DNA from 3 places in the Nonomuraea sp. NPDC003754 genome. Region 3 is predicted to be linked to each of the others. Evidence: riboswitches for the same ligand, from Rfam matches in the RefSeq annotation. Region 3 holds a riboswitch; each other region holds the start of a gene.
The links. A riboswitch is a leader RNA that binds a small molecule or an ion and turns the genes downstream of it on or off. The one in region 3 is predicted to bind cobalamin.
Positions count from the first base shown of each region.

Region 1: it holds a riboswitch for cobalamin, as region 3 does, so the genes downstream of both, bluB (5,6-dimethylbenzimidazole synthase) here and ACWEVS_RS01790 (CbtB domain-containing protein) in region 3, are expected to answer to the same signal.
Region 2: it holds a riboswitch for cobalamin, as region 3 does, so the genes downstream of both, ACWEVS_RS40695 (ribonucleoside-diphosphate reductase subunit alpha) here and ACWEVS_RS01790 (CbtB domain-containing protein) in region 3, are expected to answer to the same signal.

Region 1 is NZ_JBSGJX010000020.1:3,623-13,557, reverse strand. Features, by position in the region: gene ACWEVS_RS24300 (pyridoxamine 5'-phosphate oxidase family protein) at 1-421, shown strand, start outside; gene ACWEVS_RS24295 (copper resistance protein CopC) at 436-1,140, opposite strand; gene ACWEVS_RS24290 (Dyp-type peroxidase) at 1,137-2,345, opposite strand; gene ACWEVS_RS24285 (copper chaperone PCu(A)C) at 2,338-2,889, opposite strand; gene ACWEVS_RS24280 (MFS transporter) at 3,022-3,570, opposite strand; gene ACWEVS_RS24275 (hypothetical protein) at 3,750-4,193, shown strand; cobalamin riboswitch at 4,364-4,558, shown strand; gene bluB (5,6-dimethylbenzimidazole synthase) at 4,589-5,221, shown strand; gene ACWEVS_RS24265 (hypothetical protein) at 5,301-8,066, opposite strand; gene ACWEVS_RS24260 (SWIM zinc finger family protein) at 8,063-9,403, opposite strand; gene ACWEVS_RS24255 (MFS transporter) at 9,534-9,935, opposite strand, start outside.
Region 2 is NZ_JBSGJX010000054.1:20,798-30,732, forward strand. Features, by position in the region: gene ACWEVS_RS40675 (DegT/DnrJ/EryC1/StrS family aminotransferase) at 1-205, shown strand, start outside; gene ACWEVS_RS40680 (hypothetical protein) at 392-1,915, shown strand; gene ACWEVS_RS40685 (mechanosensitive ion channel family protein) at 1,844-2,956, opposite strand; gene ACWEVS_RS40690 (ribonucleotide-diphosphate reductase subunit beta) at 2,970-3,965, opposite strand; gene ACWEVS_RS40695 (ribonucleoside-diphosphate reductase subunit alpha) at 4,012-6,201, opposite strand; cobalamin riboswitch at 6,289-6,487, opposite strand; gene ACWEVS_RS40700 (tripartite tricarboxylate transporter substrate-binding protein) at 6,511-7,407, opposite strand; gene ACWEVS_RS40705 (ArsR/SmtB family transcription factor) at 7,469-8,047, opposite strand; gene ACWEVS_RS40710 (CocE/NonD family hydrolase) at 8,127-9,827, shown strand.
Region 3 is NZ_JBSGJX010000001.1:388,792-398,726, reverse strand. Features, by position in the region: gene ACWEVS_RS01795 (glycoside hydrolase family 38 N-terminal domain-containing protein) at 1-1,270, opposite strand, end outside; cobalamin riboswitch at 1,521-1,650, shown strand; gene ACWEVS_RS01790 (CbtB domain-containing protein) at 1,748-1,873, shown strand; gene ACWEVS_RS01785 (CbtA family protein) at 1,883-2,818, shown strand; gene ACWEVS_RS01780 (histidine phosphatase family protein) at 2,857-3,540, shown strand; gene ACWEVS_RS01775 (VWA domain-containing protein) at 3,537-5,654, shown strand; gene cobO (cob(I)yrinic acid a,c-diamide adenosyltransferase) at 5,656-6,258, shown strand; gene ACWEVS_RS01765 (cobyrinate a,c-diamide synthase) at 6,267-7,634, shown strand; gene cobN (cobaltochelatase subunit CobN) at 7,589-9,935, opposite strand, start outside.

The DNA of each region.
Region 1 (9,935 bases), on a different contig from region 3:
CTCCCCCGCCGCCCGTACCTCGAACACGCTCAGCGGGCGGCAGCAGGAGTGGATCTCCGAGGCGGACACCTTCTTCGTGGCCACCCACGCCGAAGGTCTCGGCGCCGACGCCTCGCATCGCGGCGGCAACCCCGGATTCGTCACGGTGCTGGACGAACGGCACCTGGCCTGGCCCGACTACGTGGGCAACTCGATGTACATGACGCTGGGCAACCTGGAGCTCGACCCTGCCTGCGGCCTGCTGTTCCCCGACTGGGACACCGGCGACGCCCTGCACGTCACGGGGCGGGCGCACGTCGAATGGGGCGCCGAGCGCACGGTCCGTTTCGAGGTGGACGGCGTGGTGGAGGTGACGGCGGCCTCGCCGCTGCGCTGGGAGTTCGGCGGGTACTCCAGGCACAACCCGCCGATCCCCACCTGAAGCGTCCGCCAGGGTCACTCCTCCTCGTCGGGCTCCTCCCGGCGGCGCCTGAGCAGCAGCAGGGCGCCGCCGGCCACCGCCAGGACGCCGGCCGTCGCCCACAACCACACCGGCACGCCATCGGCTGCCGGATTCGCGGCCGGGGTGGCGGCCACCGCGTCCGGCGCCCCCGGCGAGGACCCGGTCACCGCGGGCGCGGGCACCGCCGAGGAATCCGGCGCGGCTTCCGCCGACGATCCCGGCGTGGCCTCTCCCGAGACGGCGGGCGTGGCTTCCGCCGATGCGGCGGTCGCGGGGTCCCCCGAGGAGGACGGTGCGGCCGAGGCGGTCGGCGTCGGGGTGGCGGAGGGGCCGCCCTTCACCGAGAACGGGATCTCCCCCTCGATCGGGTGCCCGTCGGTGGAGACCACGCGCCACCCGATGACGTACCGCCCGGCAGGCAGCGGCTCCGGCACCGCCACGGTGACGATCTTGTCATCCACCTTCGGCTTCCTGAGGGTGACGGCCGAGCCGTCACCGTCGTGCAGCACGATCGCGGGCAGCCGTACCGAGGAGGTGAACTCCAGCTCGATCTCCTCCACGGACGCCACCGTGGCGTTCCTGGCCGGCGAGCTGCTCTTGAGCCGGTCGTGCGCCAGCGCCGGCGTGGCACCGAGCACCACCAGCAACCAGCAGGCGGCCACCAGCACGAGGCCCCTGCGAACCGATCCCTTGCTCATGACAGCAGCCCCTCTCCGATCCAGCCGTCAGGGCCGCAGCCCGGCGGTATGGCGAAAACCGCCGAACCGATCGGCGTGGTCCATTCGTTCAGCAGGTCCGCCTCGGCCAGCCGTTCCTGCACGGGCACGAACTGGCGGGCGATGTCGGCCTGGTAGGAGGCGAACAGCAACCCGGTGTCGGCGCGGCCGTCGGCCGCGACGCCCTCGTCGTAGTTGTAGACCCGGCGCAGCATCCGCAGGTTCGGGTCGGCGACGTGGGCCCGGCGGATGTGCGCGTACTCGGAAATGACGGGGAATCCGGCGGGGGTGAGCTTGGCGTAGTCGGGCGCGTCGTGCTCGCGCCCGCCGGTCAGCGGGGCGCCGTCGGCCAGGCGGCGGCCCACCGTGAACTCCTTGGCCACGGTGTCGGCGGCGTCCCACGTCTCCATCTCGGCCCTGATCCGCCGCAGCACCAGGGTGGTGCCGCCCTGCAGCCGGCCGCCCTCCGCCGGGATCCAGACCGCCCGCTCGAACTCCGGCGTGCCGGGAACCGGGTTGACCGTCCCGTCGAGCTGCCCCATGACGTTGCGCTGGGTCAGCCCGCTCGGCTGCGTGTGCGCGGCCCGCCTGAACCCGCGCTGGGTCCAGCGCACCTTCGCGAACGCCCTGGCGTCCTTGACCACCATCCGCAGCGTGTGGGCGACGGTGAGCGGATCGTCGGCGCAGATCTGGACGAGCAGGTCCCCGCCGCTCCAGCGCTTCTCCAACTTGTCGATCTTGAAGGCGGGCAGCGGGGCCACCGACGCGGGCCGCCGCCCGGACTGCCCGGCCGCGGCGAACAGGCCGGGGCCGAACCCGAACGTGACGGTCAGCCTGGACGGCAGCGCCGCCAGCTCAGGCTCGGTGTCGGCGAGCGCGGGCCGTCCCTGGGTCAGCCGCCGGGCGTCGTCGGTCAGCAGCCGCATCATCCTGGACACCTCCTCGCGGCCGATGCCCTTGCGCAGGTCGAGCCCGACGAACACGGCGTGCGCCTGCGGCGCGGTCGCCACGCCCGCCTGGTGCGGGCCGTGGAACGGCTCGACCGCCCTGCCGTCGGCGACCACCGGGGGTGCCGTGACCGTGCCCGCCCCCGCGGCGGGGACGGAGCCGGCGACGGCGGCCACCGCCGCCACGGCCCCGCCCGCCAGCAACCGGCGGCGATTCACCGCGAGCCCGAGCTCAGCCATGGTCGCCACTCATGTCCATGCCGGGCTGGTAGTCCTCCTTGCCCCCGGCGAAGTCCTTGCCCATGGCGGTGAAGGTGAACGTGCCGCCGCCCTCGAGGACGAGCGTGAACGGAACCTCCGCGCCCGGCTTCACCTCCTCGGTGACCCCCATGAGCATGATGTGGTCGCCACCGGGCTTCAGCACGTGGGAGCTCCTGGCGGGGATGACGAAGCCGCCCTTCTTCGGCTGCATCACCATCTTCCCGCCGGACTCCACCACCTCGTGCAGCTCCACCTTCGGCGACAGGGGGCTGCTGCCCGCCACGACGGCGACGGCCGTGCCGGAGTTGTTGACGAGCGTGCCGAAGGCGGCGGTCATCCCCTTCTTCGTGGTCTTGATCCACGGGTCGGTGATGGTGAGCGCGGAAGCGGCAGCCGACTGCCCGGACGGCCCGGAGGGTGAGGCCACGGCGACCTGCTTCGGAACGGAGTCGGCCGCCTCCTGGACGCCACAGGCGGCCAAGCTGGCCACGCCGACGACAACGACGATGACGCGCGAGAACATGGAAAGCCCTTCTTCCGGCTGAGCCGGCACTGGTGTCATGGCACTGATGTCGACCCGGCGCCCGTCACGACAGGGACGCCGGGGAGCACCCCTTTCCCGGGGTGGCCCGCATCGGCCTCCTCGAACGGGAGGTCAGGCGGGAACGGTGCGCATGACGCCAGGAGGGCCGCGCCGGCCCATCTCGTGGCCGAGCAGGATGGAGCGCAGGATCGCCGGCCGCTCGGCCGGCGCGGGGACGGCCGTGCGGGCCGCCGGATCGACGAACGCCAGCACCGCGACGAGCAGCCGTACGGCCAGCCGCCGCAGCAGCGCCCACAGGGCCGCCTCGCCGTGCGACATCCACAGCGCCGTCAGCCCGATCGCCCATCCGTGCATGACCAGCATGCCGAGGCCCGGCACCAGCCAGGACTGGCCGTGCGCGTGCCCCGCGACCACCGGCTCGACGGCATGGGCGCCGGCGAACAGCACGTGCAGCACCAGCTGCGTGGCGGCCAGGGTCACGGCGATCACGGCCGCCGACCGCTCCCGCCCGGCCAGCGCCTGGGCCGGCAGGAACGACACCAGCAGCGCCACCACCACCGACGGCGCCGACACCGACCCGCCGGCGAACGCATGGGCGGCGATGCCGAGCATGACCGAGACCGCGGCGAAGGCGGCGGCTCGCAGAGCTCGAAGCGGCATCGTGGCTGACATGGCCCGGCCATCATCCCACGCTTACCCGCCGCCTCCCAAAGCGGATTCTTCGCCGCACAACCGACCTCGAGCACCACCTCCTGCGCCGAACGGGTGGACGGAGCGTGGCGCCTGACCCAGGGTGGGAGAACGGCCGCCGACCCGACCCACCGTAGGAAGAGAGGACCATGCCGCTCGCAGTCGCCACCCTCGCGCTTCTCGCCGCGACCCTCACCGCAGGCACCACCGCCCCTCCGCCCCCCATCACCGCAGGCGCGACCGCACCCCTGCCCGCCGCCACCCGTCGCCTTTCGACCGCCCCCGTGCTGGTGACCGCCGCGTCCCCGGTCACCGGCCTCTCCCCCGCGCCCGACCTGCGCGCCTGCTACGACGGCGCGTGCAGGCTCTCCCTCAGCCGGGCGGTGTCCTTCCGCGTCAGCTCGCGCTTCGGCATCACCAGGCTGGCCGTCACCTTCACCGGCGACCAGGTGAAGGTGAAGGGCACCGGTCCAGGCGTCAGCTCGCAGGCGCGACTGGGCGCGGGCACCACCGGATCGGTCAACGGCATCGGCGTCCAGGTGCTGTCCCTGTCCGCCGACCGGGTCGTCCTGCGGCTGTCCCCCCGGCGGTGACAACCGTCCAGGCACGGCAGACGTCGCGGCGCACGCGTCCGCCCCTCTCGCGCGAGGAAGCCTGGACGAGCCCGCACCGGCCGTGGTGACACGACCGCGGGCAGGGCGCCGGAGTCCCGGCCGACCTCGCCGGCCGGGCGGGTGAAGTGATCGGCTACCGTACTGCCCGGCGAACTGTTGCGAGGTGCCCCGCGTTCGCGGGGAGAATCGGGAAGCCGGTGAGAGTCCGGCACGGGCCCGCCGCGGTTACCGGGGAGCCTCCGCCCACGCGCGCGAGCGCAGTCACTGGCCCGACAGGGCTGGGAAGGCCGGCGGGCAGGCGCTGATCCGGGAGTCCGAAGACCGGCCTCGCGTTCACCGCCCCCACGGGGGCGCGAGTCAGCGGGAGCCTGCCCATGATCAGCCAGCTGTACGACGTCATCCACCGCCGCCGCGACGTGCGCGGCGAGTTCACCGGCGCGCCGGTGCCCGACGAGGTGCTGCACCGCGTGCTGTCGGCCGCGCACGCGGCGCCCAGCGTCGGCCTGTCCCAGCCGTGGGACTTCATCCTGGTGCGCGACCGCGCCGTCCGCGCCGCCTTCCACGATCACGTACGGCAGGAGCGGGACACGTTCGCGGCCACCCTCGACGGCGAGGCCGCCCGGCGGTTCGCCCGGATCAAGATCGACGGGGTGCTCGAGTCGACGCTGTCCGTCGTGATCACCTACGACCCTGACCGGGGCGGGCCCGCGGTGCTCGGCCGCCACGCCATCGCCGATGCCGGGCTCTACTCGGTGTGCCTGGCCATCCAGAACCTGTGGCTGGCCGCCACCGCCGAAGGGCTCGGCGTCGGCTGGGTGTCGTTCTACCGCGAGTCCTTCCTGCGGGACCTGCTGGGCGTCCCCGGCGTGGTGCGACCGGTCGCGTGGCTGTGCGTGGGCCCCGTCTCCCACCTGGAGGAGGTCCCTGACCTGGAACGGCACGGCTGGCGACGGCGCCGCCCGCTGGACGCCGCCGTCCACCACGACCGCTGGACCGGCGACCGGTGACCTGCGCCCGGCCGCCGGGTGGGAATGCCCGCGCGAAGCCCATCCGGGAGAACCCCTCCTACGGGCGGGCCCTCCGCGGTCAGCGGAGCCGGTCGCGCAGGCGGGCGCACTCGTAGGCGAAGCGGGTGCCGCGCCCGCTGTCCGCGTGGTCGGACACGCACGGGATCTCGCCTCGGGCGCCGGTCCACGCCGCCACGTCGGTGGCCAGCGCCACCGCCGCGGTGTGGCCGGCGGTCGGCCGCTCCCCCCGGCCCGGCAGCAGCACCGGCAGCATCCCCCTGAGGATGTCCCAGACCTGCTCGTGCGCGCCCCGGCGGGCGGCGCCGGCGAGGGAGTCCAGCACCGGAGGGATCGGGTGTCCGGCGCGGCGGATCAGGAACGCGAGCTGGCGGCCGACCGCCTCGGCGGGCAGGCTGTCCCGGGCCGCCATCCGCAGCAGCAGCGGCACCGCCTTCGGTTCGCCCTTGGCGAGGAAGTAGGCGAGCATGACCGCGATGGCGTCACCGGCCGGGCCGTCGGCGTCGGCGAGTATCGCCAGGTGCGGCGGGTGGATCCCGGGGCGGGTCCACCGGTACAGCAGGTAGGGCAGGTAGTTGACGGCGACGACCTCGCGGTGCGACGGCAGGACCGCCGCCCACCAGGCCATGGAGTTGCTGTGGTCGTCCCAGTGCCAGGACGACGGCTCGCTCAGCAGCTCGTCGACCAGGTCGTGCCCGGTCGGCTCGGCGCGGAGCACCGACACCAGCTCGACCTGCGTGGCGTCTTCGGGCGTGCGCTCCTCGAAGAGATGGCGGGTGCCGCCCTCGACGTAGGCCCACGCCACGCCGGTCTCCGGGTCGGGCGGGCCGCCCGCGGACAGCCAGGCGGCGGCCTGGACTGCTCCCCGCGAGCCCACGCGTGCGGCCCGCTCGGCGGCGGCGGGGTGGGCTCCGCGCGGCAGCCGCAGCAGCGCCTGTCCCAGGTCGGCGGCCAGCGGCTCGACACCGGCGGCGGCGCACGCCTCGAGCCGGTCCACCAGCGTCGCGGGGTCCAGGTGCCCGGTCATCAGGGTGGGCGTGGCCAGCAGGACGGGCGGCAGCGTTCCCTCCCGCAGGGCCACGTAGATCTCGCTCAGCCGGCGCAGCAGGAACAGGTGCGGCGGCGAGGCCCGCCCCGGGTCGGGCAGCCGCTGCCGCCTGCGCAGCTCCGCCGCGGGGTCGGGCTCCTGTTCGTGACCGGTCAGCGGGTGCGGCCCCGCTGTCGACATCCACCGGTCGGCGGGCTCGGCGGCGGGCACACCCGGATCGGCGCCCGGCGTGATCACCTCCCTGACCAGGGCGGCGATCCAGTCGCCGGTCTCTGTCCAGCGCTCCTTGGCGTACAGCTGAGCGGGGTCGTCCAGCTGAGCGGGGTCGTCGTCGAAGGCGCGCTTCAGCTTCGCGCGCAGGGCCGGACGGTCGCCCGCGGCCGCCACGAAGGCGGCCAGCCACCGCTCGTCCTGCGTCCATCCGCGCCGGTACCGCTGCCACGCGTCGAGCGCGGGCGCGGGGAACCGTCCGGGGCCCGGCAGGACGGGCAGCGGCGCGGGGGTGAACGGCTCCGGCGCCTCCTCGGCCGCGAGGTCGCCGCCGAACACCGCCGCCACCTGCGCGCCGAGGTCGGCGGGCAGGGCGGGGACGGCCTCGGCGATCAGCGGAGCCGCCGGGCCGAACGCGGTGGCGTGCTTGACCGCGAGGGCGGCCGCGCGCCGCCGCACCTCGTAGGAGGTGTGGGAGAACGCCGTGACGAGCGCGGGCGCCAGGTCGGCGGCGCGCCCGGGCGCCTGCCGTACCTCCTCCTCCAGCCAGGTCAGGCCGGCGCGGGCCAGCTTGGCCTCGGGACGGAAGGTCAGCGCGTCGACCGCGTCGACGACGTCGGCGGCGTCGTGGGGTCCGGTGCGGCGCAGCTGGGCCATCGCCAGCTCGGCGACCGTGCCGGGGGCGGCGGGCAGCAGCCGCAGATAGTCGCGGGCCCGCCCGGCCGACTCGTGCGGCCGCGGGTCGACCAGCTCGTGCAGGCGGACGAAGAAGCGCAGGTCGATGGCGTCGCCGCCGCGCAGGAACCGGCTCACGCAGCCGTCGAGGATCTCCTCGCGCGACACCGTGCCCGCCGCCAGGAGCTGCCCGAACAGGGCGAGCCAGCGGGTGGGTCCTGGCTTCGGCCGTTCGTCCCTGAGGGCCCGGCCGGCGCCCTCCGCGTGGAAGATCCTCGGCAGCAGCGGGCCGACCAGCGGGTCGTCGTCCACGGGAGGGGCCGACAGCCAGGCGACCACGAGCGGGTCGTGCTCGGGCGGCTCGGCGCCCGAGGCCCGCAGCGCCCCGAGGGCCAGCGGGACGACGCGGTCGCGCGGCCTGCGGATCTTCGCCGCCAGCCGTGCGGCCACATCGGCCTGGAAGGCGACGGGGCGCGCGGCCAGCGCGCGGAACACCTCGTCCAGCTCGTCCGGCTCTTCACGCCACGGGTCCGGGGCCGGCACCAGGTCACGGCGGGTCAGCCAGGCGGCCGTGGCCGCGGGGGCGGAGAGCGTGCCCGCGCCGGCGACCAGAAGCGGCGGCCCGAACGCGCTGACCGCGTCGGCCACCGCCCAGCGCACCTCCAGCCGCATCCACTCGGGGTCGTCGTCCTCGGCGGCGTCGCCCTCGGCACCCCCGCCCCGCCGGCTCTCCCTGGCCATCCGCGTCGCGGTCTCGCGCAACTCCTTGAGGAAGCCCGGCAGCCGGCGGCCCGCCTCGGCCCGCTCGGCCTCGGTCAGCGTGGTCACCAGGTCGGCGAGCGCCACGGTCTTGCGCTCGGTGACGAGGTCACGCACCTCCTGCCAGACGCTCATCGCACGGCCGCCACGTCGGCGCGGGCGGCGATCCTGGCCGCCAGCACGTGCTTGCACGGTCCGCGCGAGCCGCGGTGGTCCCACCACCACGGGCAGGTGCACGAGCCGTCGCTCACCCTCACCTCGCGCACCCCGCCGCCGGTCCGCACCCGCGCCGTGTCCCCCTCGATCCGTACGGCAGCGGCCGCCACCAGCGCCTTCGCGGCGGCCAGGCGGGGATTGAGGTTCTGCACGTGCTCCCTGTCGTAGGGCAGCTCGCGGTGGAAGTGCGCGGCGTCGGACAGGTCGTAGCCGACGCGGCCCGCCGTACCCAGCTGGGTGAGCGCGGCCCGGACCCGGGCGGTGGGCAGGCCCGCCCGGTCGGCCAGCAGGCCGATCTCCACCTCGGGCTCGAAGTTGAGCAGCATGCCGACCACGTCGGCGTCGGCCTCGGCCTCCTCGGACGACAGGTCCTCCAGCACCGCGCCCTCCCCCGAGAAACCGCGCCAGCGCTCCGGCGACAGGGCGAGGGTGTAGCGCATGCCGGGCAGTTCAAGCTCCCAGGCGCTCGACGCCGCGCCGCCGGCGCCGCCGGCCGGGCCGTACACCCGCAGGCTTCTGGCGAAGCGCAGCAGCGGCAGGAGCGTCGCCAGGCGGCCCACGCCGGACAGGCACACCGCGCCCGCGCCGGGCCGGTCGCCCATCCGCAGCTCGCGGCCCACGGGAGTGACCCACAGGTCGGCCGTGGCCCGCTTGGGCAGCGACCGCAGGAACCGCACCGCGTTCATCCCCGGCAGCTCGGCCTTCAGGTCCATGCCCGCCGCGATCACCTGCACCTCGGCGAAGCCCCTCAGCCAGCGCTCGGGCAGCGGCACCTTCTTCTCCACGACCGCGCCGTCGAGGGTCGTCACGGTCAGCTCGTCGGCGCCGACGCCGAGGTGGAGCGGGTCACGCGGGCCGACCCTGGCCAGCGCCTCGCGCAGCGGGCCGTTGACGTCGACGTTGGTGGTGCCCCGGTCGAACACCTCGCCGTCCAGGGCTCCGTCGAGCAGGTCGAGGCGGGCGTAGACGCCGCCGCAGGCGGAGAACGACTCGAACCTGAGCCGGTCGCCGCCGCACGTGACGACCGGGTCGCGGGTCCAGCCCGGACGGGGCTGGTGGTAGCGGGTGAGGGCCACGTCGGCCACGCCGAGCAGCGCCGCGGCCGCGGGCGCGGCCTGCGTCACCACCCCGCTGAAGAACCGGGGCGCGAGGGCGGGGCCGCTGAGCGCGGTGCCGCCGGACGTCGACAGTCCGAGGCGGCCGTCCACCAGAGTCGAGGGCGCGGCGTAGCTGTACGCCTGCGTCGCAGATGTCATGCGCGGGACAGTAGAGATCACTACTGACAGAATCCGGCTACCAGGCGACGCCTGGACGAGAGGATCCAGCAGACCGGGGGCGCGCACCGCGCCGGCCTGCTGGATCGACGGTCCGGCCGTCCTGAGGGGTTTACGCGGTGACTTCGCTGTCCTCCCTGGCGGGGGCCGGGGCGGGCGCCGGCGCCGTACGGCGCAGCACGGCCATCGCCAGGGCCGCGGCCGCCAGGCTGCAGGCCACGCCCACCCACGAGCCGAGCGACATCGCCGCGCCGAAGGCGTCGCGCGCGGCGGCGAGCACGGCGGGATCACCCAGCACGACCGCCTGGCCGATCGACTCGCGGGCCGCCGCGGGCGCGGAGTGCGGCATCCGGGCGGTGTAGACCCCGGCCAGCACGCTGCCGAGGACGGCGATGCTGAGCGCCATGCCCACCTGCTGGACGGTGTCGTTCAGCGCGGAGCCGGCACCGGCCCGCTCCACGGGCACCGCGCCCATCAGCGTCGTGTAGGCGGCCGGCCCCGCCAGGCCGCCACC
Region 2 (9,935 bases), on a different contig from region 3:
GCTCGAACAGCGGGGCGTGGTGCCCGGGTTCATCTACGACCCGCCGCTCCACGACTATCTCGACCTGGTGCCGGCCGGGCCGAACCCGGAGGCCGCGCGCTGGTGGACGAGCCATGTGCTGCCCGTCGACCCGCTGCGCGCGCGTCGGATCGCGGGGCTGCTGGCCGAGCTGGAGGTCCGGCCCGCCGTACCGCCGCCCATGTGACCCCGGGCGTGGCTGGCGTGGGTCCATGCCCGGGGCGAATGGCGTTCACATCCATCCGGGGGGCGCCATTCCCGCCGGTCAGACCTGAGAAAGAAAAAGCCTGTCGGCTTGGACCGTTTTCTTTCTCGCGAACACCACAAAGGTAAATGGCAATTCACGTGTCCGCCACAGAATAAAATCTGGTCCGTGCGCAGATTATCCGCCGCCGAACGCCGCCTGTGGCGGGCCTTTCCCACGGGGGCGTGGGTGGACCTGCGCACGGGCGACAGGGAACTCGACGACCCGGCGCAGGCCGATCGCTGGGGCCGCGAGCGCGAGGTGCGGGCCGAGGTGATCGCCGCGCTGCTGCTCGGCGCGGTCGAGCGCACCCCCGGCCGGGTGGCGGGGGTACGGCTGGCGGGCGCCAGGGTGGTCGGCGCCCTCGACCTGTCCGGCGCGACCATCGACGCCACCCTCTACCTGCTCAACTGCCACCTGGCCGAGCCCGTCGACCTGTCCGACGCCACCGCCAGAGGTGTCCGGCTGCGCGGCTGCGAGCTGGCCAGGGTCAAGGGTTCGCGGATGAAGGTGGACGGCCTGTTCGAGCTGGACGGCTCGACGGTGCACGCGGGCGTGCGCCTGGACAACGCGCGGGTGGAGGGCCAGTGCCGCCTGTCCAGGACGACGATCACCGCGCCGCTGCCGCGCACCTCGACCTCGGAGTCGGCCCACGGCGACGTCCGCGAGCCCGAGGGCGGCGTCACTGACACGATGCACGAGTGGGCGCTGTGGGCGGGCGGCCTGTCGGTCGGCGGCGGCACCTTCCTGCGCGGGCTGCGCGCCCACGGCGACCTGCGGCTGATCGGCGGTACCTTCCCCGGCGGCCTCTACCTGGAGGGCGCGCACGTCGGCGCGGTCAACGCCGACTTCATGACCGCGGGCACCGCCGAGCTCAGCGCCGGCTTCAGGGCGGACGGCACGATCAGGATGCGCGGCGCACGCGTCGACGGGGTGCTGTCCTTCCACCATGCAGAGCTTCGTGCGGAGGGCCGGGCGCTGCACCTCAGCCACATGCAGGCGGACGAGGTGATCATGCGGCCCGACGTGATCGAGGGCGAGGTCAACTTCGGCTACTCGCGCTTCGGGGTGCTGCTGGACTCCCCCGACGCCTATCCGGGCGCGGTGCTGCTCAACGGCCTGACCTACGAGTCGCTGCGCGGTCCCTGGTCCCTGGCCGAACGGCTCGGCTGGCTGGGCCACGACCCCGGCGGGTACCGGCCGCAGCCGTACGAGCAGCTGGCCTCGTGGTACCGGCGCATCGGGCACGAGCCGGAGGCGCGGCGGGTGCTGCTGGCCAAGCAACGGCGGCGGCGCGGCACCCTGCGGCCGGCGGGCAAGGTGTGGGGGCGGCTGCTCGACGTCATGGTGGGCTACGGCTACCGCTCGTGGCTGGCGGGTCTGTGGGCGGCGATCCTGCTGACCGCGGGGACGGTCATCTTCACCCGCGTTCCGCCGGTCCAGGTCGACCCTGACCAGGTGCGCACGTTCAACGCGTTCGTCTACTCGCTCGACCTGCTGGTGCCGGTGAGTGTGTTCGAGGTGCGCGGCGCGTACGAGCCGGCCGGGTGGACGGCCTGGGTGGCGTGGACGCTGGTGGTCTCAGGCTGGGTGCTGGCCACCGCGCTGATCGCGGGCGCCACGCGGGTCCTTCGGCCAGCCTCCGGGGCCTGAGTCGGCGAAGGCGCCGTAGGAGGAGCTCTCCACCCGGAAGCGGGGCAGCGCGTGCGGGTGGTGGGCCTTCAGGTAGGCCACGAGGTGCTCGCGGGCGTCGGCCTTCAGGTCCCAGACCGAGGCCGAGTCGGCCGCGCTCATCAGTGCCCGCAGCTCCACCAGGCCGTTGGGCAGGATGTCGGTGACCTGGAGGGTCCAGTCCTTCTGGTCCCACAGCGGGTGGTCCTTGATGAAGCGGTGCAGTTCCTCGCGCAGCTCCGGTACGGGCACCGACCAGTCGACGCGGAAGTAGACGTGGCCGATGACCCTGCTGCCGTGCCTGGTCCAGTTCTCGAACGGGTTCTGGGTGAAGTAGGAGACGGGGAAGACCAGACGCCGCTCGTCCCACGAGCGGACCACGACGTAGGTGAGTGTGAGCTCCTCGATCCTGCCCCACTCGCCGTTGACCACCACCACGTCGTCGAGCCGCAGCGCGTCGCTGAAGACGAGCTGCAGCCCGGCGAGCATGTTGCCGATCGTGGACTGCGCCGCGATGCCGACGATCGCGCCGGCGATGCCGGCCGAGGCGAGCAGTCCGGCGCCGAGCGCGCGCACCTCGGGGAAGGTGAACAGCGCGGCGCCGAAGGAGATCACGATGATCACCGCCGCGGCGGCCCTGCGGACCAGCGCGATCTGCGTTCTGGCCCGCCTGGCTCTGCGGTTGTTCTCCTCGACCTGTTCGAGCCGGTCGAGGACGACGTCGGTGACCGCGTAGGCGGCCTGGATGAGCAGCCAGGTGAACGCGGCGATGGTGAGGATGCCGGTGAGACGCTCGACGATGGGCAGTGCCGCGCTGCCGACCATGCTGGGCACGAACGCGGTGTTGAAGGCCACCACCGACGCCACGGCGAACGCCGGCCAGGTGCACCTGCGCACCAGATGCCCGACGAAGTCCCAGGTACGGGCGGCTCTCAGGAGGAGCCTGCGAACCAGCTCGACGCAGACGACCGCTCCGAGGACGGATGCGATCAGGATGAGCCAGTTCACCGGCGCCACGATCATGCCCCCTAATGTCTCAGAATGTCTCGTCGAAGGTCACATTGCCCTCGACCGCGACCTGGTATGCCGACACCCTGCGCTCGAAGAAGTTCGCCAGCTCCTGCACGTCCTGCAGCTCCATGAACGCGAAGGGGTTGGCGGTTCCGTACCTGACGGGCAGGCCGAGACGGCGCAGCCGCTGATCGGCCACGTACTCAAGGTACTCGCGCATCTGCTCGACGGTCATTCCCGACATGCCATCGCCGCACAGGTCACGGGCGAAGGCCAGCTCGGCCGCCACCGCCTCCTCGATCATCCTGGTGACCTGCTCGCCGAGCTTGTCGTCGAACAGGTCGGGCTCCTCGGCGCGCACGGTGTCGACGACGCTGAAGGCGAACTCCATGTGCATCGACTCGTCACGGAAGACCCAGTTGGTGCCGGTGGCCAGGCCGCCGAGCAGGCCGCGGGAGCGGAACCAGTAGACGTAGGCGAAGGCGCCGTAGAAGAACAGGCCCTCGATGCAGGCGGCGAAGCAGATCAGGTTGAGCAGGAAGGCCCGGCGGTCCGCCCTGGTCTCCAGCCGCCGCAGGTCGGCCAGGGAGTCGATCCAGCGGAAGCAGAACTCGGCCTTGTCGCGGATGGAGGGGATGTTGTCGACGGCGGCGAAGGCCTTGACGCGCTCGTCCGGGTCGGGCAGATAGGTGTCGAGCAGCGTCAGGTAGAACTGCACGTGCACCGCCTCCTCGAACAGCTGCCTGGACAGGTACAGGCGGGCCTCGGGGGCGTTGACGTGCTGGTAGAGGTTGAGCACGAGGTTGTTGGCGACGATCGAGTCGCCGGTGGCGAAGAAGGCGACCAGCCGGTTGATGAGATGGCGTTCCTGGGGCGTCATCCTGGCCAGGTCGGCCAGGTCGCTGTGCAGGTCCACCTCCTCGACCGTCCAGGTGTTGCGGATGGCCGCCCGGTAGCGCTCGTAGAAGTCGGGGTAGCGCATCGGGCGCAGCGTCAGGTCCATGCCGGGGTCGAGCAGCACGTAGTTCTCCTTGCGGTGGGTCGTCGTCGGCGCGGCGGGCGAGGGCCTACTGGCAGGCTTCGCAGATCTCGGGGTTCTCCAGCGAGCAGGCGACAGCCTCGCTCACCGTGAAGGCGGGCTCTGGGGCGGGCTGAGCGGTCGCCTGCACGGTCGTCTGGGCGATCCTCGTCGCCGGGCGCGAGCGCAGGTAGTAGGTGGTCTTCAGCCCCTGCTTCCAGGCGTAGGCGTACATCGACGACAGCTTCCCGATCGTCGGCGTGGCCATGAACAGGTTCAGCGACTGCGACTGGTCGATGTACGGCGTCCGCGCCGCCGCCAGGTCGATGAGCGCCTTCTGCGGCAGCTCCCACGCGGTCCGGTACAGCGTCTTGAGCTCGGCCGGGATCCCGGGGATGTCCTGCACCGACCCGTCGGCCCGCTTGATCGCGTCGCGCATCTCCTGCGTCCACCGCCCGAGCCGCTGCAGGTCGGCGACCAGATACCGGTTGACCTGCAGGAACTCGCCGGACAGGGTCTCGCGCTTGAAGACGTTCGACACCTGGGGCTCGATGCACTCGTAGCATCCGGCGATCGAGGCGATCGTTGCGGTGGGCGCGATGGCGATCATGAGGGAGTTGCGCAGGCCGGTCCGGTCGATCTTGGCGCGCAGGGCCGTCCACGCGGGCGAGTCGCCGGCGCCGAAGTGGTCGGGGTGCAGCACCCCCTGGGCCGCCCTCGTGTCGCCGTAGGAGGGGTGGCGCCCGCGCTCGACGGCCAGGTCGGCGGAGGTGTCGTAGGCGGCCAGCGCGATCTCCTCGGCGATGCGCGTGGACAGCGCCAGCGCCTCGGCCGAGTCGAACGGCAGGCGCAGCGAGAAGAACACGTCGGCCAGACCCATCACGCCGAGCCCGATCGGCCGCCACCGCAGGTTGGCGGTCTCGGCCTCCGGCGTCGGGTAGAAGCCCAGGTCGATCGTCTTGTCCAGGAAGCGCACCGCGGTCCGCACGGTGGCCCGCAGCCGGGCCCAGTCCATCGAGCCGCCGGCCAGGTGCGCGGCCAGGTTGATCGAGCCGAGGTTGCAGACGGCGGTCTCGCCGTCGCTGGTGACCTCGAGGATCTCGGTGCAGAGGTTGGACAGGTGGATGACGTTCTCCGGGCGCGCGGTCTGGTTGGAGGCGCGGTTGGCGGCGTCCTTGAAGGTCATCCAGCCGTTGCCGGTCTGCGCGAGCGTGCGCATCATCCGGCCGTAGAGGGTGCGGGCCGGGATCTGGCGGGTGTGCAGGCCGGCCGCCTCCGCGGCCCGGTAGGCGTCGTCGAACGCCTCGCCGTACAGGTCGGTGAGGTGCGGCACCTCCTTGGGGTCGAACAGCGACCACACCTGGTCCGCCTCGACGCGGCGCATGAACTCGTCCGGCACCCAGTTGGCGAGGTTGAGGTTGTGGGTGCGGCGGGCCTCCTCACCGGTGTTGTCGCGCAGTTCGAGGAACTCCTCGATGTCGGCGTGCCAGGTCTCCAGGTAGACGCAGGCCGCGCCCTTGCGGCGGCCGCCCTGGTTGACGGCGGCGACACTGGAGTCGAGCGTGCGCAGCCAGGGGACGATGCCGTTGGAGTGGCCGTTCGTGCCGCGGATGAGCGAGCCCCGGGAGCGGACCCTGGTCCAGGCGATGCCGATGCCCCCGGCGTACTTCGAGAGCCTGGCGACCTGGCCGTAGCGCTCGTAGATGCCCTCGAGGTCGTCGCGCGGCGAGTCGAGCAGGAAGCAGGACGACAGCTGCGCGCGGCGCGAACCCGAGTTGAACAGGGTGGGCGAGCTCGGCAGGTAGGACAGCGTGGACATCAGGGCGTACAGTTCGGCGGCCTCGGCGACCGAGGCGGAAAGGCCGCACGCCACGCGCAGCAGGAAGTGCTGCGGGCGCTCGAGCACGCCGCGCGTGTCGGGGTGGCGCAGCAGGTAGCGGTCGTAGACGGTGCGCAGCCCGAAGTACTCGAACCTGTCGTCGGCGCTCTCGTCCACCAGCGCGTCGAGGGCGGCGGCGTGGGCGGTCACGAAGGCGGCCAGCCCGTCCTGGAGCAGGCCGGCGGCGTGGGTGGCCGCGATCGACTCGGAGAAGGTCCGCACGCCGTGCGCGGCGGCCTCGTCGGCGATCTCCTCGGCCAGCAGCCTGGCGGCCACCCTGGAGTTCTCCGGATCGGCGATCACCCTGGCGGCGGCCTCCTCGATGGCCAGCCGGCGATCCACCTCTACGGTCTGCGTCACGCTCTCTCCTCGCGAGCTCGGCCTCGTGAGGGCAGGCGAGAGCGCGCGGGCATGCCGCGAGGCCCCCCGGCCCTCCCTCGAGGCCATGGACAGGTCACACCGCTGGCAGGTCTTCGGACTCGCGGGCGTTCGTCAGCTTCCTACTGGCCGTCGCTTCCCAGGCCATGGGCCCAGTGCGTCGTGACGGCGGTCGTTCCCGCTCACCGCTGCGGGGCAGCGCCGGATTCGCACCGGCTTCCCTTTTTGCTCCGCCCTGATCGGGCGAACCAGCGACGAGCAGGATCCTACATCTAGTGGCCGCGGGCGCAACTACCCCAACATGTCGATGAGGCCGAGGTCCTTGAGCACCTCACGGGTCCGCTCGGTCTCCGACCCGAGCCACACGCCGAAGTCGCCGCCGCTGAGGGGAATCGGCTTCCACCCTCTCGTACGGCACGCATCCGCCCACTGCCGGGACCCGGTGATCTCCTCGAGGATCGCGACCGCCTGGGCGTGCTCGCGCTCGGTCATCTCCCCCGGCCCGAGCACCCCGCACCAGTCGGCGAAGTCGACCCGCACGCCCGACTCCAGCAGCGTCGGCGCCTCGATGCCGTCGACCGGTTCGGCGGAGGAGACGGCCAGCACCCTCACCTGGCCCTTGTCGATGCGCTTGCGCCAGTCGCCGAGCGGCCCGGCGGCGACGGCGGCCCGGCCCACGAGCAGCGCCGCGGCCGCGTCGTGCGTGGTGGGATAGCCGGCGTAGTCGAGCACCCTGGCGTCGGCGCCGAGCCCGCGCGCGACCAGCCCGAACAGCAGGTGGTCGGTGCCGCCCTGGGGCCGGCCCGCCAGCACCGTGGCGCCCGGGTCGGCGAGCAGCCGCCCGGCGAAGTCGTCGAAGCCGCGCAGCAGCGAGGCGGCGGGCACGACCAGCACCTCGACGTCGCCCACCAGCCTGGCCAGCGGGGTGCCGGCCGCCTTGGAGCCGTTGCGCAGGGCGGTCGCGAGAGCGGGCAGGCCCGTCACGGTCAGCGAGGTCCCGCCGTCGGCGACGCCGCTGTATCTGAACTGGCCCGCCAGGACCTTCGCGACGGGGATCCACGCCTCTCCGCCCGGCACGACGGTGAAGCTGGCTCCCTGCCGGGGGACCGTGGCGCCGCACCCGGCCAGGCACGCCAGCGCGGCCACCGTCCCCGGCACGAACGCTGCCACGAACTCCCGACGGCGCATGCGCGCCCCTCCCCGTCGCCCCCAACCCTTGTACAGGATGTTATTGGATGATCACCTTGCGTCACACCTCGGGGGTGGCGGGCAGGTCGGCGGGAACGGCGAGCAGCCGGATGTGGAGGGGCCTGGCCTCGGGCGGGGCGTCGGCGGCCCGCCGGCTGTACTTCTTCAGCAGCAGGATGTACTCCTCGAAGAAGTCCTCCAGCTCGTCCAGCCGCATCCGGCCGAGCGCGCGCGACACCTTCACCCAGGCGGGGTCGGCCTGGTAGGCGGCAGGCAGCTGCTCCAGGAGGATCCGCTTGTCCTCCTCCAGCCCGATCCGGTGGAACTCGGCGAGGACCGGGCGGTCCTCGGGGGCGAGCTGGGCGGGCAGCGGCAGCCTGATGTCGCCCGTCTCCGCCCTGCGCCACCACCGCTCGCGCCCGGTGGACCGCTCGGGGATCTCCTCGATGAATCCGTACTTCTCCAGCTGGCGCAGGTGGTAGCTGGTCGTCCCGGTCTTGGCGTCGAGCAGCGAGCCGAGCGTCGTGGACGTGGCCGGGCCGTGCAGGCCGAGGTGGCGCAGCATGGCGCGGCGCATGGGATGGGCCAGGGCCTTCAGCTTGCCTGGATCGTCCAGAACCCAGGGCTCGTCATCCTTCATGACGATCACCCTAGTACTCCAGAAGGATTTCTGCAGACATCTCTTTGCCGAGAGTTCTCTGCAGACTATCTTCGGCAATATGACGCGATTCGTGAAGACAGTGGTTCCGGCGCTGCTGGCGCTCTTAGCGGCACTCGGCCTGGCCGGGGCGGCTCAGGCCGCGCCCTCGGCCGCGCCCCCGGCCCCGCCCGCCGTACCCGTGCCCGGCGATCTGGCGGCGACGGAGGTGAGCTTCGCCGGCAGCGGGCTCACCCTGCACGGCACGGTCCTGGCCCCCAGGAACCGGCGCGGCGCGCTGCCGGGGATGGTGCTCGTGCACGGGGCCGGCGCCGGCACGCCCAGGACCAAGCTCATGACCGAGGCCGTGGAGTTCGCCAGGCGCGGCATGGCGGTGCTGGTCTACGACAAGCGGGCGGCGGGCTACTCGACCTTCCGGCGCTCCTACTCGCAACTGGCCGACGACGCGCTCGGCGCGGTGGCGGCGCTGCGCCGGCAGACCGGGGTGGACCCGGGCAAGGTCGGGCTCTGGGGGCTCAGCGAGGGCGGATGGGTGGTGCCGCTGGCCGCCTCCCGCTCCCGGGACGTGGCGTTCGTCGTGCTGGTCGGCGCCAACTCCCTCGAGCCGCTGCGCCAGCAGTCGTGGGCGGTCATGGCGGGCCTGCGCAAGGCGGGCGTGTCCGGGGCCCTGCCCGGCAGGGCGATCCCCACGCTGTACCGGGCGATCTCCGCGGGCGGGCTGTTCCCCGAGCCGTGGCACGACCCGCTGTCGGTGCTGCGCGCTGTCCGCCAGCCGGTCCTCGCCATCTGGGGCACCCACGACCTGCTCACCCCGCCGCGGGAGAGCCCGCCGCTGATGGCGCGGGCCCTGGCCGAGGGCGGCAACGAGCACGTGACGCTCCGGCTGTTCCCCGGCGCCGAGCACGCCGCCCACCTGACCCCCGACGGCGGCGTCACCCGGCTGCCCGAACTGGCCCCCGGCTACGCCGACCAGGTCGGCTCCTGGGTGTCGGACGTCGCCACGGGCCGGGCGCCGCGGACGAGCCCGCCGCCCGACGCCCCCCGGGCGCACCAGGCCTCGGCGACCGTCGCGGTGCCGCCGCCCGCCTGGTGGGAGTCGGCGCCCGTGCAGACCGCGGCGCTGCTGCTGTTCCTGACCGCCTTCCTCGGCTACCCGCTCACCGCGGCCGCCCGCCGGATCAGGGGCCTGGCCACGGCTTCGGGCGCACGGGGATCCCGCGAAGGGGCCTCCGGCGCAGGGCGTCCAGGCGCGGCCGCCTCCGGCACAGGGCGTCCGGGCGCGGCAGCCTCCGACACAGGGCGTCCGGGCGCGGCGGCCTCCGACACAGGGCGTCCAGGGGCGGCGGCCTCCGGCACCGGAAGATCCGGGGCGGAGGAATCCGGCGCGAACGAAGCCGGGGCGCGGTGGGCCGGGGCGCGGTGGGCCGGGGCGGGCGGATCCGGCGCGAGGGGAGCCGGGGCGGCGCCGAGGGTGCTGGCGGCCTCCGGTCTGGTCGTGGTGCTCGGCGGCTTCGCGTACCTGACCTACCTGATCATGACCGGTGGCAAGCTGGCCCAGCCCGGCCCCGTGCTGGCGGGACGGCCCGTGCTCTGGCTGGCGTTGCAGGCGCTGACGGTGACCGTCGCCGTCACCACCGTCCTGACCGCCCGCGCCTGGCGCGCGGTCGAGCGGCGCGCGGAGCGGGTACGGCTCGGCCTGCTCGTCACGGCGGGCGCCGTGATGATCCCCTGGGCCCTCTACTGGGGCCTGCTGCTGCCGTGAAAGCGGCAGGCCGTCCGGGGGGCGGGCCGTCCGGGGGGCGAGCCGTGCCGGGGTGCAGGCCGTGCCGGGGTGCAGGCCGTGCCGGGGTGCAGGCCGTGCGGCTGCGCG
Region 3 (9,935 bases):
GCGCGGCCACCTCGGCGGCGCGCTGGGCCTGCTTGGTGTCGATGTAGGAGACGTCCTTGCCGGTGTAGACAGGGTTCATGTCGCGCGTCTGCGGGCTGAACGTGCTGGTCTCCGCCCTGACCGCGGCGAAGAAGTCGCGCGGCACCGCGCAGACGAACCTCGGCCACACGTACCGCGCCGCCCACTCCCGGTGGATCTCCGTCACCCACTTGTTCGGCGGGGTGTAGTCGGTGCCGACGGGCAGCAGCACGTTCCTGGTGGCGGCCACCGGCTTCAGGCTCGCGAACAGCTCGTGAACCGCCGCCATCGCCTCCTCCAGCGTCGCCGAGGAGTCCATCCACCAGCCCGCCGAGTAGTGCGCGGGCATGTAGTGCGTCACGACACCGAGCCCCGAGGGCGAGATCCACTCGAACTCGCTCGGGAACTGCATCAGCGTGGCGTCGTTCTTGGCCTGCTTGAAGTTCTTGCTGATCGGGCCCCACTGGTGGAAGGGGCCGCGCGCCCACGCGCTGCCGGTCAGCCCGGCGGCGGCGAGGTAGCCGGGGAACTGCGGGTCGTGGCCGAAGGCGTCGAGCTGCCATGCCGTACGGGGCTCGCCGCCGAGGATGTCGCGCTGGTAGCCGATGCCGTACACGATGTTGCGGATCGTGGTCTCGGCGCCGGTCAGGTTGGTGTTGGGCTCGTTGTAGGTGCCGCCCATCAGCTCCACCCTGCCCTCGGCCATCAGGCGGCGCAGGTCGGCCCTGCGCTCGGGGTGGGTGTCGAAGAACGGCTTCAGGTAGTCGATCTCGGCCAGCACGAACTTGTAGTCGGGGTCGCGTGCCGCGAGCGCCAGATGCGCCTCCACCAGGGCGAACGCGTTGCGCTCCCACAGCGGCCTGGTGGTCGCGTCACCCGACAGCAGCTCCCACGGGCTGGTGTAGGCGGCCTGCGTGTTCCACCAGACGGGGTCGTAGTGGAAGTGCGACACCATGTGCATCGTCCAGCCCGGCTCCTCCACGGTCACCTGGGCGGCGAGCTCGTCGCCGGCCGAGGTGACCACACACGGCAGGACGGTCCCCGGCTCGGCGTTCACCTCCAGCGGGACCTCCACCACGACGGTCCCCTCGCCGGCGGGCACGACCGCGCGTCCCGCCACGCCGTCGCCGCGCACCTCCAAGTCGGCGTCGTGCTCACCCTGCTCGGCGGTGACCCGGAGGACCTGGTACGGCTGCGCCTCCCTCCCGACGAAGAGGTCGGTCGACTCGGCGGTCAACAGGCGAACGGGCACGGGGTCTCCCTCGGCGTTCTAGGGGGCGGTCGCCGTCACACTAGGTCCTATCAAGATCAATGGCAACGTTGTCATAGCCCGCGCCCGCTCTCCCCGGGAACGCTGATCCCGGCGTTTCCTGGAAGCGGACAGTCCGTGCCCCGCCTGCGCCGGGACAGTCCTTCGTGGCGCGCCGGAAACCCCGGACGTGGGCATCTACATCTCAGAAAGGGCCCGAACAGGATCGGGTGATGTTGACGAGACCCGGAGAAAGGGATACGTTCCGGTAGATTTCGCGGCGAATCAGGGGAAATCCGGTGAGATGCCGGTGCGGACGCGCCACTGTATCCGGGGCCCACAGCCCCGGGAGCCAGGTCACCTGACCGTCGCGACCTCAACCAGCGGGACGCGTCATCCCTGAGGAGGCTTCACATGAGTGGTCTGTCCACGTCCGTAACCGCAATTCCGCTTCACCGTCTCACGCGCTGGCTGCTGGCCGTGCCCGTTCTGATGCTGCTCGCGTACCTCGTCCTCATGGACAACGGCGCGATCTCGCAGACCGGCACGCTCCTGCACGAGCTCATGCACGACGGGCGTCACCTGCTCGGCGTGCCCTGCCACTGAGGCAGCGTCATGGTCAAGTCCCTGGTGGTCAGGGGCCTGCTCGTCGGGCTCCTGGCCGGACTCGTCGCGGGCGTGTTCGCCTTCTTCGTGGGGGAGCCGCGCGTCGACGCCGCGATCGCCCTGGAGGAGGCGGCAGCCGCCGTATCGGTTGACGGCGGCGACACCCCGTCCTCCCACTATTCCGACGGCGCCGCTCAGCCGTCCGCCCCGGCGGACAGCGCGGCTCAGCCGTCCGCTCCGGCTAATGCGGCTCAGCCGTCAGCCTCGACGGATGGTGCGGCTCAGCCGTCGGCCCCGGGGGACGCGGCTCGGCCGTCGGCCCCGGCAGGCGGCGGCGAGGAGGCGCACAGTCACGACGACGGCGCTTCGGCCGGCCACAGCCACGGCGAGGAGGCCGTGGTCAGCAGGCCGGTACAGAAGGTCGGCCTCTTCCTGGCCACCGGCCTGTACGGCCTGGCCGTCGGCGGCATCTTCGCCCTCGTCTTCGCCGCACTGCGCGGCAGGGTCGGCCCCAGGTCGGAGCCTGGCCTGGCGATCGTGACGGCAGCGTGCGCGTTCGGTGCCATCACCCTGGTCCCCTTCCTGAAATATCCCGCCAACCCACCCGCTGTCGGCGACCCCGAAACCATCAACGCCAGAACGCTGCTCTACGTCGTGACGGTCCTCGTCGGCCTCGCCTCCATCGCGATCGCCGTCGCCGCCACCCGCAGGGTCACCGTGCCCGGCGTCTGGGCGAAGGGCCTGGTGGGCGGGGTGACCTTCCTGATTCCCGTGATCGCCGCGTGGGTGCTCCTGCCGCGCGTCGACGAGGTGCCGCCCGGCTTCCCCGCCTCGCTGCTGTGGGACTTCCGGCTGGCCTCCCTCGGCACCCAGGTGGTGTTCTGGGTGGCCTTCGGGGTGTTGTTCGCGGTGGCGGGCGAACGGGCGAAGGCGCGGGTCAGCTGACCAGGGTGCTGTTCGTACGGCATGCCTCGACACCGGGCATGCGTGGCGCGCGCTTCCCTACGGGGGAGGAACGCGCCGACGCGGCGAGCCTCGAAACGGCCCAGCGCCTGAGCCGAACCCTGGCCTCCGTCCTTCACCCCGGAACACCGTCATCTCCGGCACCGTCATCTCCTGGAACACCGGGTTCCGGGGTGTTCGGGGAGGGTGGAACGGCGTTCGTCGCTCCGGGGCGGGCGGCTCGGGAGACGGCCGTGGCGCTCGGGTTGGCGCCCGTGGTCGTGCCCGAGCTGGCCGAACCGGATTACGGGAGCTGGCGCGGCCTGCCGTACGAGGAGGTCGTGAAGGCCGACCCGGAGTCCTTCGCCCGGTGGCTCGCCGACCCCGGCGCCGCGCCGCGCGGTGGGGAGTCGCACGTCGAAGCGGCGGACAGGGTGGTCCGCTGGGTGGAGTCCCTTCGCGAGACCCCACCAGGCGAGCTCGCCCGCCCCGACGCCCCCTCACCGGAACCCGGCACCTCGGGGCGGTCGGGCCCGGGTTCGGGCGGGCGGGGGTGGGTGGTCGTGTGCGACGTGGCGGTGGTGCGGGCGGTGCTGGGACATGCGCTCGGCGTCGGCCCTCTCGTCGCCGCGCGATTCGACATCGCCCCTCTTTCTCTCACGCAGGTGTCCGCCTCCCGCGAGGGCTGGCGGATCGGGTACGTCAACCGGAAGGCCACACCGTGACCGCCACCTATCCCTTCAGCGCCGTCGTCGGTCTGGACGATCTCAAGCTGGCGCTGGTGCTCAACGCCGTCTCCCCCCGCGTCGGCGGCGTGCTCGTCAGGGGGGAGAAGGGCACCGCGAAGTCCACGATCGTCAGGGCGCTGGCCGCGCAGTTGCCGCCGGTGGACGTGCTGGCCGCCTGCAGGTTCGCGTGCGACCCCGTCGCGCCCGACCCCACGTGTCCCGACGGGCCGCACGAGCCGGGCGAGCAGGTGGTCACCAGGGCGGCCGCGCTGGTGGAGCTGCCGGTGGGCGCCTCGGAGGACCGTCTGGTGGGGTCGCTCGACCTGGAGCGGGCGCTGACGGAGGGCGTGAAGGCGTTCGAGCCCGGGCTGCTGGCCGCCGCGCACAGGGGCGTGCTGTACGTGGACGAGGTCAACCTGCTCCACGACCACCTCGTGGACCTGCTGCTGGACGCGGCCGCGCTCGGCACCTGCTACGTCGAGCGCGAGGCCGTCTCGGTACGGCACGCGGCCAGGTTCCTGCTGGTCGGCACCATGAACCCGGAGGAGGGCGAGCTGCGGCCCCAGCTGCTGGACCGGTTCGGGCTGACGGTGGAGGTGCGGGCGTCGCGGGACCCGTCGGAACGGGCCGAGGTCGTACGGCGGCGCATGGCGCACGACGCGGATCCGCAGGGCTTCGCGGCACGCTGGACGGCCCAGGAGGCGGAGCTGGCGGCCGGCATCGCGGCGGCCAGGGAACGTCTGGCGGCGGTGGAGCTGCCGGACGCGCGGTTGCGGCAGATCGCGGAGGTGTGCGCGGCCTTCGAGGTGGACGGCCTGCGCGCCGACCTCGTCACGGCGAACGCCGCAGTCGCGCATGCCGCCTGGCGGGGCTCGCGGGTGGTGACGACCGAGGACGTGCGGGTGGCGGCCCGGCTGTCGCTGCCGCACCGGCGGCGCCGCGACCCGTTCGACGCGCCGGGGCTGGACGAGCGGCTCCTGGAGGAGCTGCTGGCCAGGACCTCGCAGGACGAGCGCCCCGACGACGACCCCGACCCCGACCCTGACACCGGCTCAGACCCCGACACCGCCCCCGAAGGCCCCGACGGGTCCTACGGCCCCGACGGCCCCTCGGGCGGGGGCGGCACGGAGGACGGCGGTCGACCGCCGTCCGACGCCCCGGCCGCCCGCGCCGAGAACCGGCAGAACCAGGACGGACACGGCAAGGACGGGCGAGAGGCTGGCGACGCGGCGAGCGGAAACGGCGCCGCCCGGACCCCGCAGCACGACCGCGACAGCGCCCCCACCGGCCAGGACGCGTCCGTGGACGGGGAGGGCCTGGTCCAGGTGGCCGGGGTGGCGGCGCCGTACCGGGTGCCGTGGCTGACGGTGGAGGGCCTCGGCGACGGCGCGTCCGGCAGGCGGTCGCGGGCCCGCACCCCGCACGGCCGTACCACCGGCTCCCGGGTCCCCGAGGGGCACCTGCGCTCGGTGCACCTCACCGCGACACTCGTCGCCGCCGCGCCGTACCAGAAGGAGCGCGGGCGCACCGCGCCCGGCCTGCTCATCCGTGCAGGGGACCTGCGCGAGGCGGTGAAGGAGGGCAGGGAGGGCAACCTGGTGCTGTTCGTCGTCGACGCCAGCGGTTCGATGGCCGCGCGCAAGCGGATGACCGCCGTGAAGACGGCCGTGCTCAGCCTCCTGCTCGACGCCTACCAGCGGCGCGACAAGGTCGGCATGGTGACGTTCAGGGGGAACGCCGCCGAGGTGGCGTTGCCGCCGACCTCGTCGGTGGAGGCGGGCGCGGCACGGCTGCGCGCGCTGCCGACCGGCGGGCGCACCCCGCTGGCGGCGGGCCTGGCCCGCGCCGCCGACGTGCTGCGCGTGGAGCGCATGCGCGACCCGGACCGCAGGCCGCTGCTGGTGGTGGTGACCGACGGCCGCGCCACCGCCGGCGGCGACGTGGACCGCGCGGCCGCCCTGCTCAACGGTACGGCGAGCGTGGTCGTCGACTGCGAGTCCGGCCCCGTACGGCTCGGCCTGGCCGGACGCCTGGCGACCAGGCTGCGCGCCCGCCTCATCCCGCTCGACGGGATGGACGACCTCATCCGCGACTACAGAAAGGCGGGCTGAGATGCCGCAGGGCAAGCCCGAGGTCGTCCCCGACGACGGCCTCACCACCAGGCAGCGCAGGAACCGGCCGCTGCTGATCGTGCACACCGGCCCCGGCAAGGGCAAGTCGACGGCCGCGTTCGGGATGGCGTTGCGGGCGTGGAACCAGGGCTGGCCGATCGGCGTGTTCCAGTTCGTGAAGTCGGCCAAGTGGCGTATCGGCGAGGAGCGGGCGCTGCGCGTCCTGGGCGACTCGGCCGAGGGCGGGCCGGTGAGCTGGCACAAGATGGGTGAGGGCTGGTCGTGGATCCAGCGCCCCGGCACGGAGGAGGACCACGCCGCCGACGCCCGCGAGGGCTGGGAGCAGATCAAGCGCGACCTGGCGGCGGAGACCTACCGGTTCTACGTGCTCGACGAGTTCACCTACCCGCTCAAGTGGGGCTGGCTCGACCTGGACGACGTGGTGGAGACGCTCGCCGGCCGTACGGGGAGCCAGCATGTCGTGATCACCGGCAGGGACGCGCCGGAGAAGCTGCTGGCCGCCGCCGATCTGGTGACGGAGATGGGCAAGGTCAAGCACCCCATGGACGCCGGCCAGAAGGGCCAGAAGGGCATCGAGTGGTAGTCCCGCGCCTGGTGATCGCCGCGCCCGCCTCGGGGAGCGGCAAGACGACCGTGGCGACGGGACTCATGGCGGCGCTGCGGGCGCGCGGGCTGCGCGTCTCGCCGCACAAGGTCGGCCCCGACTACATCGACCCCGGCTACCACGCGCTGGCGACGGGACGGCCCGGACGCAACCTGGACCCGTGGCTGACCAGCGAGGACCTGGTGGCGCCGCTGTTCCTGCACGGCGCGTCCGGCGCGGACGTCGCCGTGGTCGAGGGCGTCATGGGCCTGTTCGACGGCAGGGCGGACACCGACGTCGCCTCGACCGCGCACGTCGCCAGGCTGCTGGAGGCCCCCGTCGTGCTCGTCGTGGACGCGGCGCGGCAGAGCAGGTCGGTCGCCGCGGTGGTGCACGGGTTCGCCACGTTCGACCCGCGGGTGCGGGTGGGCGGGGTGGTCCTCAACCGGGTGGGCTCCGACCGCCACGAGGAGCTGTGCAGGTCGGCGCTGGCGGCGGCGGGGGTGCCGGTGCTCGGCGCGATCAGGCGGGACGACGCGGTCTCGACGCCCTCGCGCCACCTGGGCCTGATCCCGGCCGCCGAGCGGGAGAGCGAGGCGGTGGCCGCCGTGGAGCGGCTGGGCGCGCTGGTGGCCCGCTCGTGCGACCTGGAGGCGCTGGTACGGCTGGCGCGCACGGCTCCCGCGCTGCGCGCGCGGCCGTGGAGCCCGGCCGCGGCCCTCCGGGAGGCGGCCACCGAGGAGACCCGGCCCGAGGGGCCGGCGGTGAGCTCAGGGGGTGGGCGCCGGCCGGTGGTGGCGACGGCCGGGGGAGCGGCGTTCACCTTCGGGTACGCCGAGCACGCCGAACTGCTGCGGGCGGCCGGAGCCGACGTGGTCACCTTCGACCCGCTGCGCGACCGGGCGCTCCCCGAGGGCACCGCGGCCGTCGTGATCGGCGGCGGCTTCCCTGAGATGTACGCGGCCGACCTGGCCGCCAACGAGCCGCTGAAGCGGGAGATCGCCGCGTTCCGGGGCCCGATCGCGGCCGAGTGCGCGGGCCTGCTGTACCTGTGCGAGAGCCTCGACAACCACCCCATGTGCGGAAAAATCGCGGCGAAGGCGGAAATGACGCCTCGGCTGACGCTCGGCTACCGCGACGCCACCGCCACCCGCGACTCCCTGCTCACCCGCGCGGGCGAACGCTACCGGGGCCACGAGTTCCACCGGACGGCCGTGACCGCCGCCGGAGAGCCCCTGTTCCGGTGGGAAGGCGGCGGAGACGGTCACGGGGATGCCCTGGTGACCGCCTCCTACCTGCACCTGCACTGGGCGGGCCGGCCGCTGTCGGCTCAGCGCCTGGTGTCGTCCTCCAGATCGCCCTCCGCCTTGAGATAGGCCTCCCGCAGCTCCCGCAGCACGTCGGGATCCGGGTGCTCCCACATCCCCCGCTCGGCCGCCTCCAGCAGCCGCTCGGCGATGCCGTGCAGCGCCCACGGGTTCGACTTCTCCATGAACTCCCTGTTCACGGGATCGAGCACGTAGGTCTGCGTGAGCTTGTCGTACATCCAGTCGGCCATCACACCGGTCGTGGCGTCGTAGCCGAACAGGTAGTCCACGGTCGCGGCCAGCTCGAAGGCGCCCTTGTAGCCGTGCCGCCGCATCGCGGCCAGCCAGTTGGGGTTCACCACGCGCGCCCGGAAGATCCGCGAGGTCTCCTCCGACAGCGTGCGCGTGCGCACGGCGTCCGGGCGGGTGCTGTCGCCCACGTACGCGGCGGGCGCGCGGCCCGTGAGCGCTCGTACGGTGGCCACCATGCCGCCGTGGTACTGGAAGTAGTCGTCGGAGTCGGCGATGTCGTGCTCGCGGGTGTCGATGTTCTTCGCCGCGACCGCGATCCGCCGGTAGGCGCTCTCCATGTCCTGGCGGGCCGGCACGCCGTCCAGGTCGCGGCCGTAGGCGAAACCGCCCCACACCGCGTAGACCTCGGCCAGGTCGGCGTCGTCCCGCCAGTTGCGGCTGTCGATCAGCGGCAGCAGGCCCGCGCCGTACGCGCCCGGACGGGAGCCGAAGACCCGCATCGTGGCCCTGCGCTCGTCGCCGTGCGTCTCGAAGTCGGCGGCGACGTGGGCGCGGACGTAGTTGTCCTCGCCGGGCTCGTCCAGGGCGGCGATCATGCGCACGGCGTCGTCCAGCATGGCCACGACATGCGGGAAGGCGTCGCGGAAGAAGCCGCTGATGCGAACCGTGACGTCGATGCGCGGCCTGCCGAGCTCGTCGAGCGGGACCGGCTCCAGGCGGGTGACCCGCCGGGAGGCGTCGTCCCACACCGGGCGGGCGCCCAGCAGCGCGAGGACCTCGGCGACGTCGTCGCCCGCCGTCCGCATGGCGCTGGTCCCCCACACCGACAGACCCACCGAACGCGGCCACTCGCCGGTGTCGGCGCGGTAGCGGGCCAGGAGCGAGTCGGCCATCGCCTGGCCGGTCTCCCACGCCAGCTTGCTGGGGACGGCGCGCGGGTCGACCGAGTAGAAGTTCCTGCCGGTGGGCAGCACGTTGATCAGGCCGCGCAGCGGGGAGCCGCTGGGGCCCGCGGGGACGTAGCCGCCGTCGAGCGCGTGCAGGAGGTGGTCGAGCTCGTCACCGGTCCTGGCCAGCCTGGGCACGACCTCGGCGGCGGCGAACTCCAGGATCCGGACGACCAGGTCCCGCCGCGCGCCGGACGGGGCGAGGACCGCGTCGGTCACCTCGCGGGCCGCCGCCACCTCCCAGCCGCGCGCCTCCATGCCCTCCACCAGCGCCCTGGCCGTCGACTCGGCCGCGTCCACGCTCGCCAGGCCCGCCGTACCGTCCTCGGCCAGCCCCAGCGCCTCCCGCAGGCCCGGCAGCGTCTCGGCGCCCGCCCACATCTGCCGGGCCCGCAGCATCGCCAGCACCAGGTCGACCCGCACCGACCCCTCGGGCGCCGCCCCCAGCACGTGCAGCCCGTCGCGGATCTGCACGTCCTTGACCTCGCACAGCCAGCCGTCCACGTGCAGCAGGAAGTCGTCGAACTCCGTGTCGTGCGGCCGGTCGGCCAGCCCCAGGTCGTGGTCGAGCCGTGCCGCCTGGATGAGCGTCCAGATCTGCGCCCTGATCGCGGGCAGCTTGGCCGGGTCCATCGCGGCGATCGAGGCGTGCTCGTCCAGCAGCTGCTCCAGGCGGGCGATGTCGCCGTAGGTGTCGGCGCGGGCCATCGGCGGCACCATGTGGTCCACCAGGACGGCGTGCGCCCGCCGCTTGGCCTGCGTCCCCTCGCCCGGGTCGTTGACCAGGAACGGGTAGACCAGCGGCAGGTCGCCCAGCGCCGCGTCGGGCCCGCACGCGGCCGACAAGCCCGCCGACTTGCCGGGCAGCCACTCCAGGTTGCCGTGCTTGCCGACGTGCACGACCGCGTGCGCGCCGAACTCCGCCGACAGCCACCGGTAGGCCGCCAGGTAGTGGTGGCTGGGCGGCAGGTCCGGATCGTGGTAGATCGCGATCGGGTTCTCGCCGAAGCCGCGCGGCGGCTGCACCATGACCACGACGTTGCCCGCCCGCAGCGCGGCGAACACGATGTCGCCCTCGTGCACGAACAGCTCGCCGGGCGGCGGCCCCCAGTGCCGCTCCATCGCCTCGCGCAGCTCGGCGGGGAGCGTGCCGTACCAGGAGGTGTAGGTG